2 regions of the Paenibacillus sp. plas6 genome follow, and region 2 is predicted to be linked to the other one. Evidence: a T-box and tRNA genes for the amino acid it is inferred to sense, from the RefSeq annotation. Region 2 holds a T-box; the other holds one or more tRNA genes.
What was found. A T-box is a leader RNA that pairs with one kind of tRNA and senses whether it is charged. The one in region 2 lies ahead of thrS (threonine--tRNA ligase), so its partner is inferred to be a tRNA-Thr.
Positions count from the first base shown of each region.

Region 1 (7,937 bases), 1.9 Mb from region 2:
TTTCAGCTTTCTGAAGTACCTCTTCTTTATTTTGCACACGTGTTATAAGCGATGTTAAAAATTTTTCTTTTACAATCGGATAAGAAAGACGATAATGCTCCTCCAATTGCTTCATGTTACTGTGACGTTCACGTTCTGCCTCTAGCTCAGATAATAACTGTTGAATGGTGCTGACTAGTTCTTCTGCAGTGACTGGCTTTAACATATAAGCATCTACATGAATACGCAGTGCTTCCTTGGCATATTCAAATTCATCCAATCCAGATAAAATTATAATTTTTGTCAGTGGGTATTGTTTTTTTACCCAAGTTGCTAGCTCTAGTCCATTAATGTATGGCATATTTATATCCGTAATTAAAAGGTCTGGTTCAATGCTCTCCAACATTTCAATGGCCTCAGCACCATTTGCGGCAAGTATTGGCTCATTAAACATTTGAGACTTCCAATCAATTTTACTTTTCATTCCTTCTCTGATTTCGATTTCATCGTCTACGAATAAACATGTATACATTTATTATTCACCTCAGTTGGCTAGTTACGTCACTTTTTAACCGTTCAAGTTTTTAACAGTTCAATCAATCTTTATTGTTTTAGCAACCAGTAATGCTTATTCATTTTCTGCTCATTAATAAAAGAGCCTGGGACAAAACTTGTCTCTTAAAACAAGCAAACGGTGAAATCTGTTCAAAGATTTCACCGTTTGCTCATTTTAGGCTCTGTTTTTCTAATGCTATGCTACGTTCGTAGCACATATTTCCTTAAGTTTACTGCCATTAAGGCAAGTCCAATCTCATGCTCAACTTTCCGTTTTCCTCGAACTGAAAAGCGAGTGAAACCTAAATTAGCCTTCAAGAATCCAAAAACTGGTTCTACGTCAATTTTTCGTTGACGGTAGATCTCCCCTGTTTTTTCTCCTGAAAGCTGCTCTCTTACATAGGTTTTTTGTTGTTCCCAACGTGCATTGATCATCAGTTGTCGGTGTCTTCCTTCTTGTGCTTTCGTACATGAGGATCGGAAAGGACATCCTGTACAATCCGCACAAGCATAGATCTTGAATTGTCGCTCAAACCCATCTTTATCTTTGCGTATGGTATAGCGTTGAAACGTTAGTTCCTGTCCATTTGGACAAAGATAACGATCCTTTTCGGCATCATAGTGCCAGTTACTTGTTTGAAATGGATCGGTTTTAGACTTTCTCTTTTGCTCACGCTCATACATCGTATACTTTATTAATGGAACACGCTTGCGCTTCGTGATCACATCCTCATAGTTTTGCTCACTTCCATATCCGGCATCCGCTACGATATAGGTAGGCAAGTCAAAATAATGGGTTTCAATTTCATCAAGAAAAGGAATAAGCGTCTTGGTGTCCGTTGGATTGGAATAGATACCATAAGCCAGTGTGTATTGTCCTTCGGTTGCAATTTGTACATTGTATCCAGGCTTCAATTGTCCATTCTTCATGTAGTCATCTTTCATTCGCATGAAGGTTGCATCAGGATCGGTTTTGGAATAACTGTTGCGCTTTCCGAATCGTTGTTGATGAAGCTTGTACATGTTTTTTCGTTCCATCCAATCACGGACTTGCTTGAGTAGTTGTTTTGGTGCTTTTCGCTTGCTTCGTAATTGTTTTCGTTCACTCGTATCTTCGGATGCTGCGATCTTTTCTGTATAGCTTTCAACCACTCGCTCAAGGTGTTCTGCGATCTCCAGTAAGTTTTCCGTAGAGAGTTCTTGCTCATGTTCAAGCTCTGGAATGATCTTTTGTTCCAATAACTCGTTGTACAGTTGATTCGACTTTTCAATGAGCCGAGCATGATGTTTGTCCACGGCTTTTTTCCATACAAAGGTGAACTTATTCGCATTGGCTTCAATTTTGGTTCCATCAATGAACATCGCTTCTTGGGTAATGATCTTTTCTTCCACTAACTTCGAGCGAAATTGAACGAAGCACTGGCGGAGTAAGTCTTTCATCACAGGATGAACACGGAAACGATTAATCGTACGGTAGCAAGGTTCATAGCCTTGAGCTAACCACATCATCCGAATACTGTCTTTCGTAAGAGCTTCAATTTTACGACCAGAAAAGGCAGATTGAGTGTAGCCGCATAGAATGATCTTGAGCATCATGCGCGGATGATAGGCTGGACAACCGTCACGACGAACAAACGAACGAAACGCTTCATCTGGAATACTTTCGACCAAATGATGAATGGCAAATGCGATATCATGTTTATCTAATTTAACTTCTAAATTTAGAGGCAAAACTAATTGATTCATGTTATAATCTTTAAACATAAGGAACACCTTTCTTTTGAAATTTTTGGGGTGAGATACTTAAATTTTAACAGAAAGTGTTCCTTTTGTATGTAAAAAATGAACTCCTGGCATTCTACTTTGTAGAGCACCAGGAGTTTTCTTTCATTTAGCTGGGTTTTGTCCCAGGCTCGAATATTGCTAATAAATACCTATATAACATACATGAAATTGACAACTGCGTCAATATCAATATGCTCTACAGATTATTTTCTTTATTTTTGGGATGTTAATTAGATTCCGTTGTTGCCGCTACCTTATATTTAATAATCTCACTGCCGAGAATAGGACTATCTCCGTTTGGAGGTCCTTGATTAGCATGTGCTTGTTTGAACAGATCACTATTTCTCCATGCTTCGAATTGCTCGTAGTTTTCCCAGTACATATTTACATCCATAATTTCATAGTCTTCATGCTCGGTTACAAGCACCTCTACCTTATGGAACCCTTCTAAATCATGCAATGGACTTGGAGCAGTAAATCTAGGAGCCATTTTCTCTGCAAATCCTGGTTTTAATTTAATTCGATTTGTTACGATAATCATAACAACACTCCTTAATGCAAAGTAAATTTAATGGAGCAAACGATTAATGTGATAAAACTTTTTCCTTTTGCTGCATTAATATTCCGTCTTCTATACGATAAATCTTATCACAATATGAAAGCAAACGCTCATCATGTGTAACCATAATCGCAGCCTTTTGCCGATCTTTAACTTCTTGTGCAATTAGCTGTACAACCTCATGTGCACGGGCAGTATCAAGGCTAGCAGTTGGCTCATCGGCAAGTAATACAGAAGGATCATTCATAAATGCTCGCGCAATAGCAGTACGCTGTTTTTCACCACCAGAAAGTTGCTCTGGATATGATTTTAATTTATTGCCTAATCCAAGTTTAGTTAAAATTTCTTTTGCTCGCTCAACATCTGCAGCACTTACTTTTCCCTTCATTCGTTTAACAGCTAGCAGTTGATCTGTAGTATTTAAGAAAGGGATCAGGTTGCTCGATTGAAAAATAAAGCCGATTTCATCTAAACGAATTTCAGTAAGCTGCTTAGCATTTAGCTTATCAATAGCTTTGCCATTGATAACGACGCTTCCTGAGCTTGGCTGAAGCAATGCTCCTGCTATAGATAAAAATGTACTTTTCCCTGAACCAGAAGGACCGATTACAGCTACGAATTCACCTTTGTTTAATGAAAAGTCAACGTTTTTAACGCTGTAACAGTTTGTTCCCCTTGTAAATAGGTTTTAGATACTTGTGTGAATGTTAGAATAGACATTATTCAACCCTCCCAATCGCAATAAGCGGATCGATCTTTTTCATTCTGCGAATTGATAAAACGGAACTTAGGGTACATATAATTAGCAAGGCTAGTCCATAAATAATGACTAATTTAGTATCTAAATCAAATGGCATACCAGCTGGGAACACCATAGCAGTTAAATAAGTAATGATTATACCGATAACAATGCTTACCAATGAAAGTAAAAATACTTGCGATACAATCATTTTGCTTAAGAATGATTGACTAGCACCTAGTGCTTTCATAACACCTAGTTGATTTGTTTTTTGCAACGTTAATACATAGAAAAATACTGCTAAGATACAAGCGGAAATTACAAGCAAAAATACTAACATCATTGTTATCGTTCCGCTTTCTTCAATATAACCTGGCATACCTCTTACGGCTGCTCCCTTAGTTACTACCTCAACACCCTTAAAATTAGCTTGAATTTGCTCTGGATCAATATCTTTACCTTGCAACATTATCGCATTAACTGGATTTGAAACATTGTGATCTGAGCCTGGAGCTGCAAAAGCTGCTGTTCTCCACTTTTCCATCGTTGCAAAAACTGCTGGCATATGGTTGTAAGTTTCATTACGTACAAAACCAACAATTGTAAACTGCTCTACAGATCCTTCAATGGAAATTGTATCTCCGATTGCAAAACCTTCATCCTTTAAAGTATCATTTACGATGACGCCCATATTATCGTTAGCGTCAAGCGGCTTGCCTTCTACTATTTCAGGCTCTAAAAAGCTGCCTGGCTGTACTGCGATAATAGTTATATCAGTTTTTAAAACCTCATCGTCAACATTTCTAACAATAGTAGCCGTTAATTGTCCCATTGCAGATGCATCTTCCACATTTGGTTGCTTTAATAGCTCTGTTATTAAATCTTCACTAATAACTGAACGACTCATCGATGAACGTGAGCCTTCCTCAAACATTACATAATTGGCATCAACGTTTTTCATTGTAGCTGCTGCTAAAGTTGATAAGCCGTTACCTAGACCAGATAAAATAAATACTAGCCATGAAATTAAAATTGTGATAACCGCAATCATAACAAATCTCGATTTGCCATGCTGTAGCTCTTTCAATGCTAAATACAATTTTGTTCACTCTTTATATAGTCAGATTTGACTATTCAAGTATAGACTATAATCTGTTTCATTTCAATTATGATTAGTCAAATTTGACGGATTTATACACAAGAGTGACAAAACAATGAAATTTTCCATAAAAGCAAAAAAAGAGCCCTTTCGTTTTATGAAAAGACTCTTATAAATGTTTCTTACCTAATTGTTGTAACGCTTCCTCAAGAAATTGAATTTCTGCCTGAAGCATGATCAGCTTATGTCGTATGACTAAATTAACCCCTTGTGTGGTAACATGCTGAGGAACATTAGTATACTGCTCAATCATTTTTTTATTTTTTTCTAGACGCAGAGTAAGAGACTTTAGCGCTTGCTCTTGTGATAAAAAGTCAATAAACATTAGTCCCACATCACCTTTATAGTGATATGTCTCAGACTCTGTTAAGTTGTCCATAAGCAATTCGAAGAAGTAAGCTCTACCTTTATCATTAATCGCATAAACTTTACGAGGTGGACGGTTGCCCTCTTGCTCATGTTCTATGTCAATATAACCATTCGCATTAAGCTTATCTAAAGTTGCATAAGCAGTTGGTTTTTTCATATCGGTAATGGAGCTTAGATTTTTCTCTATAAAATCATTTATTTGATACCCATGCTGACGCTGGCGCATTAATAGCCCAAGCAATATTAATGATCGTTGTTTCAAACTGCTCAGCTCCTTTCCTTGCGCTTAACCTATTTTCTCTTAAATAAAAAAAAAACGTCAACGTTCATCCTGCAATATTTCACTGCATATTACTCTATAATTACAAAAAAACCACCAGATTTCTCTGGTGGAGTTAATTTTATAAATGGTGCGCGTGGAGGGACTTGAACCCCCACGGTCGCCCGCTAGATCCTAAGTCTAGTGCGTCTGCCAATTCCGCCACACGCGCACAAAATGGTGAGCCATGAAGGACTCGAACCTTCGACACCCTGATTAAAAGTCAGGTGCTCTACCAACTGAGCTAATGGCTCTCAAAGAGAAAATGGCTGGGGATCAAGGATTCGAACCTTGGAATGACGGAGTCAAAGTCCGTTGCCTTACCGCTTGGCTAATCCCCAATATTTATAATGGTGGAGGATGACGGGATCGAACCGCCGACCCTCTGCTTGTAAGGCAGATGCTCTCCCAGCTGAGCTAATCCTCCGTAAGGGATAGTTTATCCAAAAAAACAACATTTATTAAAGCTTTTCAGTAGTGCTTAATTAAAATTGGTGACCCGTAGGGGATTCGAACCCCTGTTACCTCCGTGAAAGGGAGGTGTCTTAACCCCTTGACCAACGGGCCATATTATCTAGCTTGTCCAACCATGAGGAAAATGGAGCTCTCAACCGGGATCGAACCGGTGACCTCATCCTTACCATGGATGCACTCTACCGACTGAGCTATGAGAGCAAATGGCTCCCCGAACAGGACTCGAACCTGTGACAACTCGATTAACAGTCGAGTGCTCTACCGACTGAGCTATCAGGGAACATTTTATCGCTCACAAACAGCTTAAGTAGCTGCCTGAAGGCTTGCACCCTCAAAACTGGATAGAAAGTTTCTCATCTTACGAATCATTTAGGATAAGCCCTCGACCGATTAGTACTGGTCAGCTCCATGCATTGCTGCACTTCCACCCCCAGCCTATCTACCTCGTCGTCTTCAAGGGGTCTTACTACTTGGGAAATCTCATCTTGAGGGGGGCTTCACGCTTAGATGCTTTCAGCGCTTATCCCTTCCGTACTTGGCTACCCAGCGGTGCTTCTGGCGAAACAACTGGTACACCAGCGGTACGTCCATCCCGGTCCTCTCGTACTAAGGACAGCTCCTCTCAAATTTCCTACGCCCGCGACAGATAGGGACCGAACTGTCTCACGACGTTCTGAACCCAGCTCGCGTACCGCTTTAATGGGCGAACAGCCCAACCCTTGGGACCTACTTCAGCCCCAGGATGCGATGAGCCGACATCGAGGTGCCAAACCTCCCCGTCGATGTGGACTCTTGGGGGAGATAAGCCTGTTATCCCCAGGGTAGCTTTTATCCGTTGAGCGATGGCCCTTCCATTCGGTACCACCGGATCACTAAGCCCGACTTTCGTCCCTGCTCGACTTGTGGGTCTCGCAGTCAAGCTCCCTTCTGCCTTTACACTCTTCGAATGATTTCCAACCATTCTGAGGGAACCTTTGGGCGCCTCCGTTACGCTTTAGGAGGCGACCGCCCCAGTCAAACTGCCCACCTGACACGGTCCCTTCGCCCGATTCAGGGCGACAGGTTAGAACTCCGATACGATCAGGGTGGTATCCCAACGGCGCCTCCACACAAGCTGGCGCTCATGCTTCCTAGGCTCCCACCTATCCTGTACAGATCGTACCAAAGTCCAATATCAAGCTGCAGTAAAGCTCCATGGGGTCTTTCCGTCTTGTCGCGGGTAACCTGCATCTTCACAGGTATTAAAATTTCACCGGATCTCTCGTTGAGACAGCGCCCAATTCGTTACGCCATTCGTGCGGGTCAGAATTTACCTGACAAGGAATTTCGCTACCTTAGGACCGTTATAGTTACGGCCGCCGTTTACTGGGGCTTCGGTTCATAGCTTCGGCTTACGCCTAACCATTCCCCTTAACCTTCCAGCACCGGGCAGGCGTCAGCCCGTATACGTCGTCTTACGACTTTGCACAGACCTGTGTTTTTGCTAAACAGTCGATTGGGCCTTTTCACTGCGGCCCCCTCGGGCTATTCACCCTACCGGGGCACCCCTTCTCCCGAAGTTACGGGGTCATTTTGCCGAGTTCCTTAACGAGAGTTCTTCCGCGCGCCTTAGCATGCTCTGCTCGCCTACCTGTGTCGGTTTGCGGTACGGGCACCTTCGTCTCACTAGAGGCTTTTCTTGGCAGCCTGAACTCATGACCTTCGCTACTGCAATTTTCGCTCCCCATCACAGCCCAGCCTTTCGATGAGCGGATTTGCCTACTCACCAGCCTCACTGCTTGGACGGACATCCATCAGTCCGCGTCACTATCCTTCTGCGTCACCCCTTCGCTCAAACAACTACGGTGGTACAGGAATTTCAACCTGTTGTCCTTCCACTACGCCTTTCGGCCTCGCGTTAGGTCCCGACTTACCCTGAGTGGACGAGCCTTCCTCAGGAACCCTTAGGCTTACGGCGGATAGGATTCTCACCTATCTTTTCGTTACTCATACCGGCATT
Region 1 is NZ_CM170151.1:2,488,052-2,495,988, reverse strand. It holds gene AC2TDL_RS11280 (response regulator) at 1-511, opposite strand, end outside; partial or broken gene AC2TDL_RS11275 (IS1182 family transposase) at 751-2,298, opposite strand; gene AC2TDL_RS11270 (heme oxygenase) at 2,546-2,860, opposite strand; gene AC2TDL_RS11265 (ABC transporter ATP-binding protein) at 2,904-3,485, opposite strand; gene AC2TDL_RS11260 (ABC transporter permease) at 3,598-4,716, opposite strand; gene AC2TDL_RS11255 (PadR family transcriptional regulator) at 4,886-5,407, opposite strand; tRNA gene AC2TDL_RS11250 (tRNA-Leu) at 5,554-5,636, opposite strand; tRNA gene AC2TDL_RS11245 (tRNA-Lys) at 5,643-5,718, opposite strand; tRNA gene AC2TDL_RS11240 (tRNA-Gln) at 5,731-5,805, opposite strand; tRNA gene AC2TDL_RS11235 (tRNA-Val) at 5,816-5,891, opposite strand; tRNA gene AC2TDL_RS11230 (tRNA-Glu) at 5,957-6,031, opposite strand; tRNA gene AC2TDL_RS11225 (tRNA-Thr) at 6,064-6,139, opposite strand; tRNA gene AC2TDL_RS11220 (tRNA-Asn) at 6,143-6,218, opposite strand; rRNA gene AC2TDL_RS11215 (23S ribosomal RNA) at 6,309-7,937, opposite strand, start outside.
Region 1: it encodes a tRNA-Thr, which carries the amino acid that the T-box ahead of thrS (threonine--tRNA ligase) is inferred to sense. The anticodon was not compared.

Region 2 (7,937 bases):
TCTGGCAACACAGGGATTTTCTCCTTTAAAGTAAAGGATGCACGTTATGTTGAACCTATTTTACGTTCAATTAAGCTTATTGCATTTGCTGAAAGTCTTGGCGGTGTAGAATCGTTGATGACTTATCCAGCGGTGCAAACCCATGCTGATATTCCTGAAGAAATTCGTCAAGCAATCGGTGTCGATGATCGCTTGTTACGTATATCTGTTGGAATTGAACATGTCGATGATCTAATTGCTGATTTAGATCAAGCACTGGCTGCGGCCGTAAAAGAAGTGGACGGAGCGAACCAATAGTTAGTTTTGAATAAAGCTAATTTTTATCATTATATACGGTAGCTGTAAGCTTTTTCTTAAGCAAAGGAAAAGCTTACAGCTATTTTTTTTGTCTATACCGGCGATATATTGCGATTTAACGTACAAGATAACGATAATTTTAGCATGTATGCCAAACTCTGCTTTGTATATACTGTGTCCACTGACCATATACTTTAGGTGAGAAAGGAGTGATGAAAATGAGTTTACTAACGCTACATTTTTCAGAAAGTCAGTTTGCCTATGTAGAATCGATCATTTCTAATATCATGCAAAAATTAAATGACGATATACATATTCAACATCGTCAGTCACATGATATTAAGCAAGCAAACACATTTCCGATAATCATTGAACAGCAAAAAAGTGCAAATAAACTTATTATTAATCCTTGCTTGCCGGAGTTTCAGCTTATTGAACATGCCGCTCCGCTATATGAGGCTGCTGCTTATGCAATAGGCAAGTTTATTATTGAGCATTGTGAGAATGAGATTATTCATTGGCTGCTTCGCAGTCGCTGTCGCCAAACGAAGCTTGTGCCGGAGAAAGTTGCCTACTATTGCTACAATATTTTAAATAATGATCCGTGGGAGCCGTTAGGTAAGAAGTTTACTGAAAAGGATCGTGCAAGGAGAATAGCAAAAATCGTTGAAGAGCTGGTTCAGCATTTTGAAATGTACAACTATTTAAATATTGCTGGTTTTATTCAATTTCGCATGCATAACTATAAGCAAGAACTGCGCGAGGTCATTGAATATGCAATTGATGAGTATACATTAGATCAGCAATATGAGGAATTTATGACATTGCTCAAATACTTTGTTCAGCTGCAAGAGACAAAAACGGAGCTAGTTCATCTTGTGCAGCAGGATGGAAACAGTTTTATTCTTTGTGATGAGCATATGAAGCCATTAGAGCTAAAGCATGAGCATGATCGAATTGTTGCCGAGATGCTTGAAACTGAAATTAATATTGAGGATATTGTCATTAGTTCGCTAATTTCTGCCTCCCCACAAAAAATTATCGTGCATGCGAAGCACTATGATTATCAGGTAATTCGTACCGTGAAAGCCATTTTTGGAGAACGAGCACAATATTGCAGTTCTTGTCCAATGTGTAGACATAGTCGAGATGAACGAGTTCCAATTCATTAGTTCATTAACTTAGAAAGTAATAAGGGCAATGCTCTTAATGATATATGAGAAGGAAGTAAAAAAGCCCACTCACTAAATCCTATTAAATGGTGAATTAGTATGAGTGGGTTTTTCACTCCATTATGTACATTACAGCTAGTCATCAGAACGTTGAAAATAAACTTCCTCATAAGGCTGTATAATGACAAAACCATTTCCTTCAAAGCGCATTTGAATTGACTCGCCGCTTCCTCTGCCAATAAAGGTTTTAAAAGATATATCAGTATGAAATTCAGGATTAAGATTGCCAGACCAAGCAATTGTTGCATTAGGGTCAGTAAACACAGGGTTGCCAGGAGTAACGCGAAGCGTCAATGGCTCGTAATGGCTTGTAATGGCAATTAGCCCATAGCCTGAGCAACGAATATTAAAAATGCCACCTGCCATAATACCGGCTATTTTGCGCATTAATTTAATTTCATGTTTAATTGAAGGTTCAAATGCTAACAGATCATTACCATTTACATAAATTGTTTCGTTTTGCAGATTAAGAATAATTATTTTTTTACCTTTGTCTGCAAAATAAACTCTTCCATTGCCCGTAGCTTTCATCAAAGATGCGCCTTCTCCAGTAAAAGCTTTTTTAAACAACGTTCCTAGTCCTTGTTCTAATAAACCTTCTCGTTCAAACTTGACATTGCCAGTGTAAGCAATCATTGAACCTGTCTTTGCCCATACTTGACCATTTAAATTCACTTCTAACATGCGCGGTGTTTCAAGTTCAAAAAAAGACTTCTGCTCCTCATTTTGCTCGGTTTGCGTAATAAATTGTGCAATAGAATATTTCATTATCATTCACCTCTTGAACGAGAACTTGAAATACTATACAAATAATGTATATTATAATAAAGTTCTGGAAAATATAAAATCTTTATTTTCTAGTCATATTAAGAATCTGTTCCTTGACTCCCTATTCCGTTCGCATTATAATATCTTGTATGTAAAAAGCAATGAGGAAGACATGCAACTATGCCGCACTGGCTCAGAGAGAGGAATCGTTGGCTGAAAATTCCTTCCATGATGCACATAGCTGTACCACTTCTTAGCTGTATCGCCGAACGTTGGATTGTCGTTCAATCAGTAAGCAATACCGGTTATCTCCGTTATCAGATGCTATGAGGACTGCAATTTTGATCATTCATTGTAGTTGAAATAGGGTGGAACCACGAGATGATAAGCACTCGTCCCTGTATTGGGATGCGTGCTTTTTTTTGTGTCCCAATAAGCTTAATTTAATAATTATAGAAAATAAAACTAGGAGGAAATCGACAAATGAGTAACATTAACATTACATTTCCAGATGGCGCAGTGCGCGAGTATCCTGCTGGCGTAACAACTGAAGAAATCGCTGCGTCTATAAGCTCAGGTCTGAAAAAAAATGCGATTGCTGGTAAAGTAAACGGTAAAGTGATTGATGTTTACAGACCAATCGAAGAAGATGCAACTGTAGAAATTATTACTGTAGAAAGTGCAGAGGGCTTAGAGGTGTATCGTCACAGTACAGCCCACCTAATGGCACAAGCAATTAAACGTCTATATAAAGATGCAAATGTAAAACTTGGTATTGGTCCTGTTATTGAAGATGGCTTCTATTATGATATTGATATGGATCATTCGTTAACACCAGATGATTTGGTGAAAATTGAGAAAGAAATGAACCGTATTATTGGTGAAAACTTGCCGATTCGTCGTCGCGAAGTTTCCCGTGAAGAAGCACTAAAAATTTATACAGAAATTAATGACCATCTGAAGCTTGAGCTAATTAATGACTTGCCAGAAGACTCCGTCATTACTATTTATGATCAAGGTGAGTTTTTTGACCTTTGCCGCGGCCCTCACTTGCCAAGCACAGGGCGCATTAAAGCGTTCAAACTGCTTAACGTAGCGGGTGCTTACTGGCGCGGGGATTCTAAAAATAAAATGTTGCAACGTATTTATGGTACAGCATTTGCTAAAAAATCGGAGCTTGATGAGCATTTACATTTCCTAGAGGAAGCAAAAAAGCGCGACCATCGTAAACTAGGTAAAGAGCTTAAAATGTTCACCTTCTCTCGTGAGGTTGGTCAAGGTTTGCCGCTATGGCTGCCTAATGGTGCGAAAGTGCGTCGTACAATGGAGCGCTACATTGTTGATTTAGAGGAACGTTTAGGTTATCAACATGTTTACACTCCAGTGTTGGCTAACGTTGAGCTATATAAAATTTCTGGTCACTGGGATCATTACAATGAAGACATGTTCCCGCCTATGCAAATGGATAACGAGGAGCTTGTGCTTCGTCCAATGAACTGTCCACACCATATGATGGTTTATAAAAGTGAAATGCGCTCTTATCGCGACTTGCCAGTTCGTGTTGCAGAAATGGGGACAATGCACCGTTATGAAATGTCAGGAGCATTAACAGGCTTACACCGCGTTCGTGCGATGACATTGAATGATGCTCATATTTTCTGTCGTCCTGACCAAATTAAAGAAGAATTTGCTCGCGTTATTAACTTAATTCGCAAAGTTTATGAAGACTTCGGAATTAAAGAATATCGCTTCCGTTTATCTTATCGCGATCCTCAGGATACTGAGAAATATTTCCCGAACGATGAAATGTGGGAAACTTCTCAACGTATGTTGCGTGAGGTTGTTGAAGAACTAGGCTTGCCATTCTTTGAAGCAGAGGGTGAAGCTGCGTTCTATGGTCCTAAACTAGACGTTCAAATTAAAACTGCGCTTGGTAAAGAGGAAACATTGTCAACTGCACAGCTTGACTTCTTGCTGCCAGAGCGTTTTGAGCTAGAATATATCGGTGATGATGGTAAAAAACATCGTCCAGTCGTCATTCATCGCGGTATCATTAGTACAATGGAGCGTATGACTGCGTATTTGATCGAAAACTTTGCTGGTGCATTGCCGCTATGGCTGTCTCCTGTACAAGCAAAAGTTATTCCAGTATCTACTGTATATGAAGAGTATGCAACTCAAGTCAATGAGCAATTGCTTGATGCTGGTATCCGTGCTGAAAGCGACCTTCGCAATGAAAAACTTGGTTACAAAATTCGTGAGGCACAGCTTGAAAAAGCACCGTATATGCTTGTCGTTGGTGAAAATGAGAAAGCAGCGGGTACAGTTTCTGTGCGTAAACGCGGCGAGGGAGATATTGGTTCAATGCCAATCGCTGATTTTATTGCACTCGTACAAAAAGAAATTGCAACGAAAGCTCAATAATTTTCGATTTTATGCGTGCCAAATATAGGTGCTTCCCAAGTGAATAGTATGGGGAAAAGAAACCATACTATTACTTGGGAGGTGATAGCAGTGGCAAAACGTAATAAGCAACAAGCGCAAGTTGTTAACAAGAATGCTGATGCAGAATTTGCAGAAGAGCCAGGTCAACAACAGCAACACGAAAATGAAAAGCAATCGTTTAAGAAGCAAACTAATAACAATCAACGTTAATGATTACTTAGCAAGGGAGTGTCTAGCGGCACTCCCTTTCATACATATATTCTAGGAATGGTGAATATGAAGCTGCAACATAAAGGAATGACATTTTTTGCTTCAATGCAATGGATGTTTTTTATTTTTGTAAATGTCGTCGTTGTACCAATTTCGATTGGTACCGCATTTGAGCTAACTTCAGGCGAAGTAGTCGTGATGCTGCGCACCTCGCTTATTGTTACGGGATTAGCTTGTATTATTCAAGGCTGGATTGGTCATCGTTATCCGTTGTTAGAGGGGCCATCAGGCATCTTGTGGGGCTTAATGTTAACCCTTGGTTCCTCAGCGCCAACGCTTGGATTGTCGCTTCAGGAAATCGGCGGAGGAATTGCCACAGGTATGCTGCTTGCAGGCGGAGTAACGATCTTGCTTGCGTTATGTGGTGCGGTATCAGCGATTCATCGTATTTTTAAACCGATGGTTATGAACGTATTTTTATTGCTTTTATCTATTCAATTGGCAGTGATCTTTTTTAACGGCATGTTAGGAATTGCTGAGGATGGATCGATAATTATACCGATTACTGTTTTTTCGATAATCATTGCTTTATTTGTCGCAGTATTAAAAATTAAGGGTAATGCTATTATAAGTAATTTTTCATTATTAATTGGAATTATTGTCGGCTGGCCAATTTATAGCTTATTATTTCATAATCAGGCGTCATCAGCGCTAGAATCATCAACAGACGCATTAACAACAGGAGCAAAGCTGATATTTCCGCTTGGTCAACCTAATTTAGAGCTGGGCATTATTATTGTGACATTTATCGCTTGTATGCTGAATATTAGCAATACGTTTGCTTCGATCAGTGCAGCGACATCTCTTTATAAGGATAATCCACAGCATTCGCAATATCGCAATTCTATTTTCTTAACCGGCATCTATAGTGTAGTTGCTTCATTTTTTGGCTTAGTTGCCTACGCACCGTTTGCCTCATCGATTGGCTTTCTAGAAAGCACGCAAATTTATGAAAAAAAGCCATTCTATTGGGGAGGGGCATTCATCGTTCTTTTAGGTGTAGTTCCGTCACTTGCCGTTATGCTTGCAAATCTTCCGATTACATTAGGAAACGCAGTGCTTTTTGTTGCTTATTTGCAATTATTCGGTACAGCCCTAAAAAGCGTAGCACCTTACCAATTTAACTCAGTAACTGTGCATCGGATAGCTGCTCCTGTTTTGCTGGGTGTCAGCATTATGATGGCCGATGAAAAGCTGTTTACTAGCCTTCCTTCATTAATCCAGCCATTAGTAAGCAACGGTTTTTTAATGGGGGTTATACTTTCAATTATTATAGAGGCAGTTATGAAATGGGACGATAAAGAGTAATCAGATAAATCCTTAGAAATGTCCTAATAAGTGTATTTTTCATTCATCTGCTGCTTCCACTGACGTTAAAAATAGCGGTTGTGGCAGATGAAATATACATTAAGCATTGTTGCAAAAAGTTAAAATTTATTACAATTATATTTGTGAAAAAAATCACATATTTTTTCATTCAAATCAGTTATGCTTAAACCATAGAAAGTCTAATACATAAATGATTAAAGAGGTGTTTATGATGACAAAAGAAATGCATAATGAAGTAACAAAATTTTTATTAACAGTTTGCTATCATTGCGAGGATGCACAGCGTTGTAAAACAGAAGAACAGTGCCGAGCATGTATGGCAGACATTTTTGAAGAACTTCATAAAGAGCAGCAACGAGAACAGACAACAGAGGAGTTACTAAAGCAATATGCACTGTAAAAACAAAGTAAACCTAGAAGCTGATTCAATATCTGCTTCTCAAAAGTGAAATAACGATGACTTTAATAGTTAGGAGTCATCGTTATTTTTTAGCATAAAAACACAAAGATTATATCAAATAATGTAATATTGAAAGCGATTACATAACAAGTGATCTACTTTCCTTAAAAAGTCAATTTCTATATAATGTGCTTATATTACAATGGATGGAGGGAAAGATTACATGCTAGGCGTATTTTCATGGGCGAAACAGCGTGAAACAGAACGAGAAAACACGCGGTATATCGATCAAATGAAAGGGCTCTACAATGAATCTATCGTGATCTCCGACCAGTTAGTTGCGGCAGTTGATGAAGTGGATCAAGCCATGATTCAATTAGGAGCAATTGCTGATCAGTCATATCAGCAGGAACAAACATTAAGAAATCATAGTAAGCTTGCAGCAAATAAAATTATACAATCGTTTTCCTCAATTCAAGAGGTATCTGCAGCAGCAGAGCAAATTAGTCATGCCTCTGATCATTTAACAGAGCAAAGTTCGGAAACAAAGCAAGCAACACTTCATTTACAGCAGTCGCTGCAAAAAACAGAAAGTATGATGAATCATCTTAAGCAAAATAATGTCAACATGATTAAACATATACAAGACTTAATCCAGCACACTTCACAAATTTATGAATTGAACAATTTAATTCAATCAATCGTATCGCAAACATCATTGCTTGCCTTAAACGCTTCCATCGAAGCTGCTCATGCAGGCGAATACGGGCGAGGCTTTGCTGTCGTTGCCAGTGAGATTCGCAAGTTAGCAGAGCAAAGTAATGAAACTGTTAAACAGTCCACTGAGCTTGTTGAGCAAATTGAACGAGGAGTAAAGCTTGTTACTGAAGCGGTACAGCAGGAGCAGCAATCGGTCGAGCTTGGTGTTGCAGATATTGCAATTAGTCGGGAACGAATGGATATAATAGCGGAACGAATGGTTGAAGTTGATCAGCTTGTTCATGATATGCGACAGTCCAGTTCAATCCAGACACAAGCAACGAGTGAAGTGATCGAGCAATTGCAGGAAGCAGTAGAGCATGTGAATAAAACGCTTATTGCTGTAGAAGATACATTGAAAATTAATCATGTACAAAGAGAGCAAATTACTAAGCTCGATCGTATTCGCAAAAATATGGGAAAAGCAACCAATGATT
Region 2 is NZ_CM170151.1:557,410-565,346, reverse strand. It holds gene AC2TDL_RS02665 (PLP-dependent transferase) at 1-297, shown strand, start outside; gene ytxC (sporulation protein YtxC) at 516-1,469, shown strand; gene AC2TDL_RS02655 (AIM24 family protein) at 1,605-2,303, opposite strand; T-box leader at 2,450-2,700, shown strand; gene thrS (threonine--tRNA ligase) at 2,781-4,721, shown strand; gene AC2TDL_RS02645 (hypothetical protein) at 4,812-4,952, shown strand; gene AC2TDL_RS02640 (uracil/xanthine transporter) at 5,019-6,320, shown strand; gene AC2TDL_RS02635 (hypothetical protein) at 6,550-6,741, shown strand; gene AC2TDL_RS02630 (methyl-accepting chemotaxis protein) at 6,965-7,937, shown strand, end outside.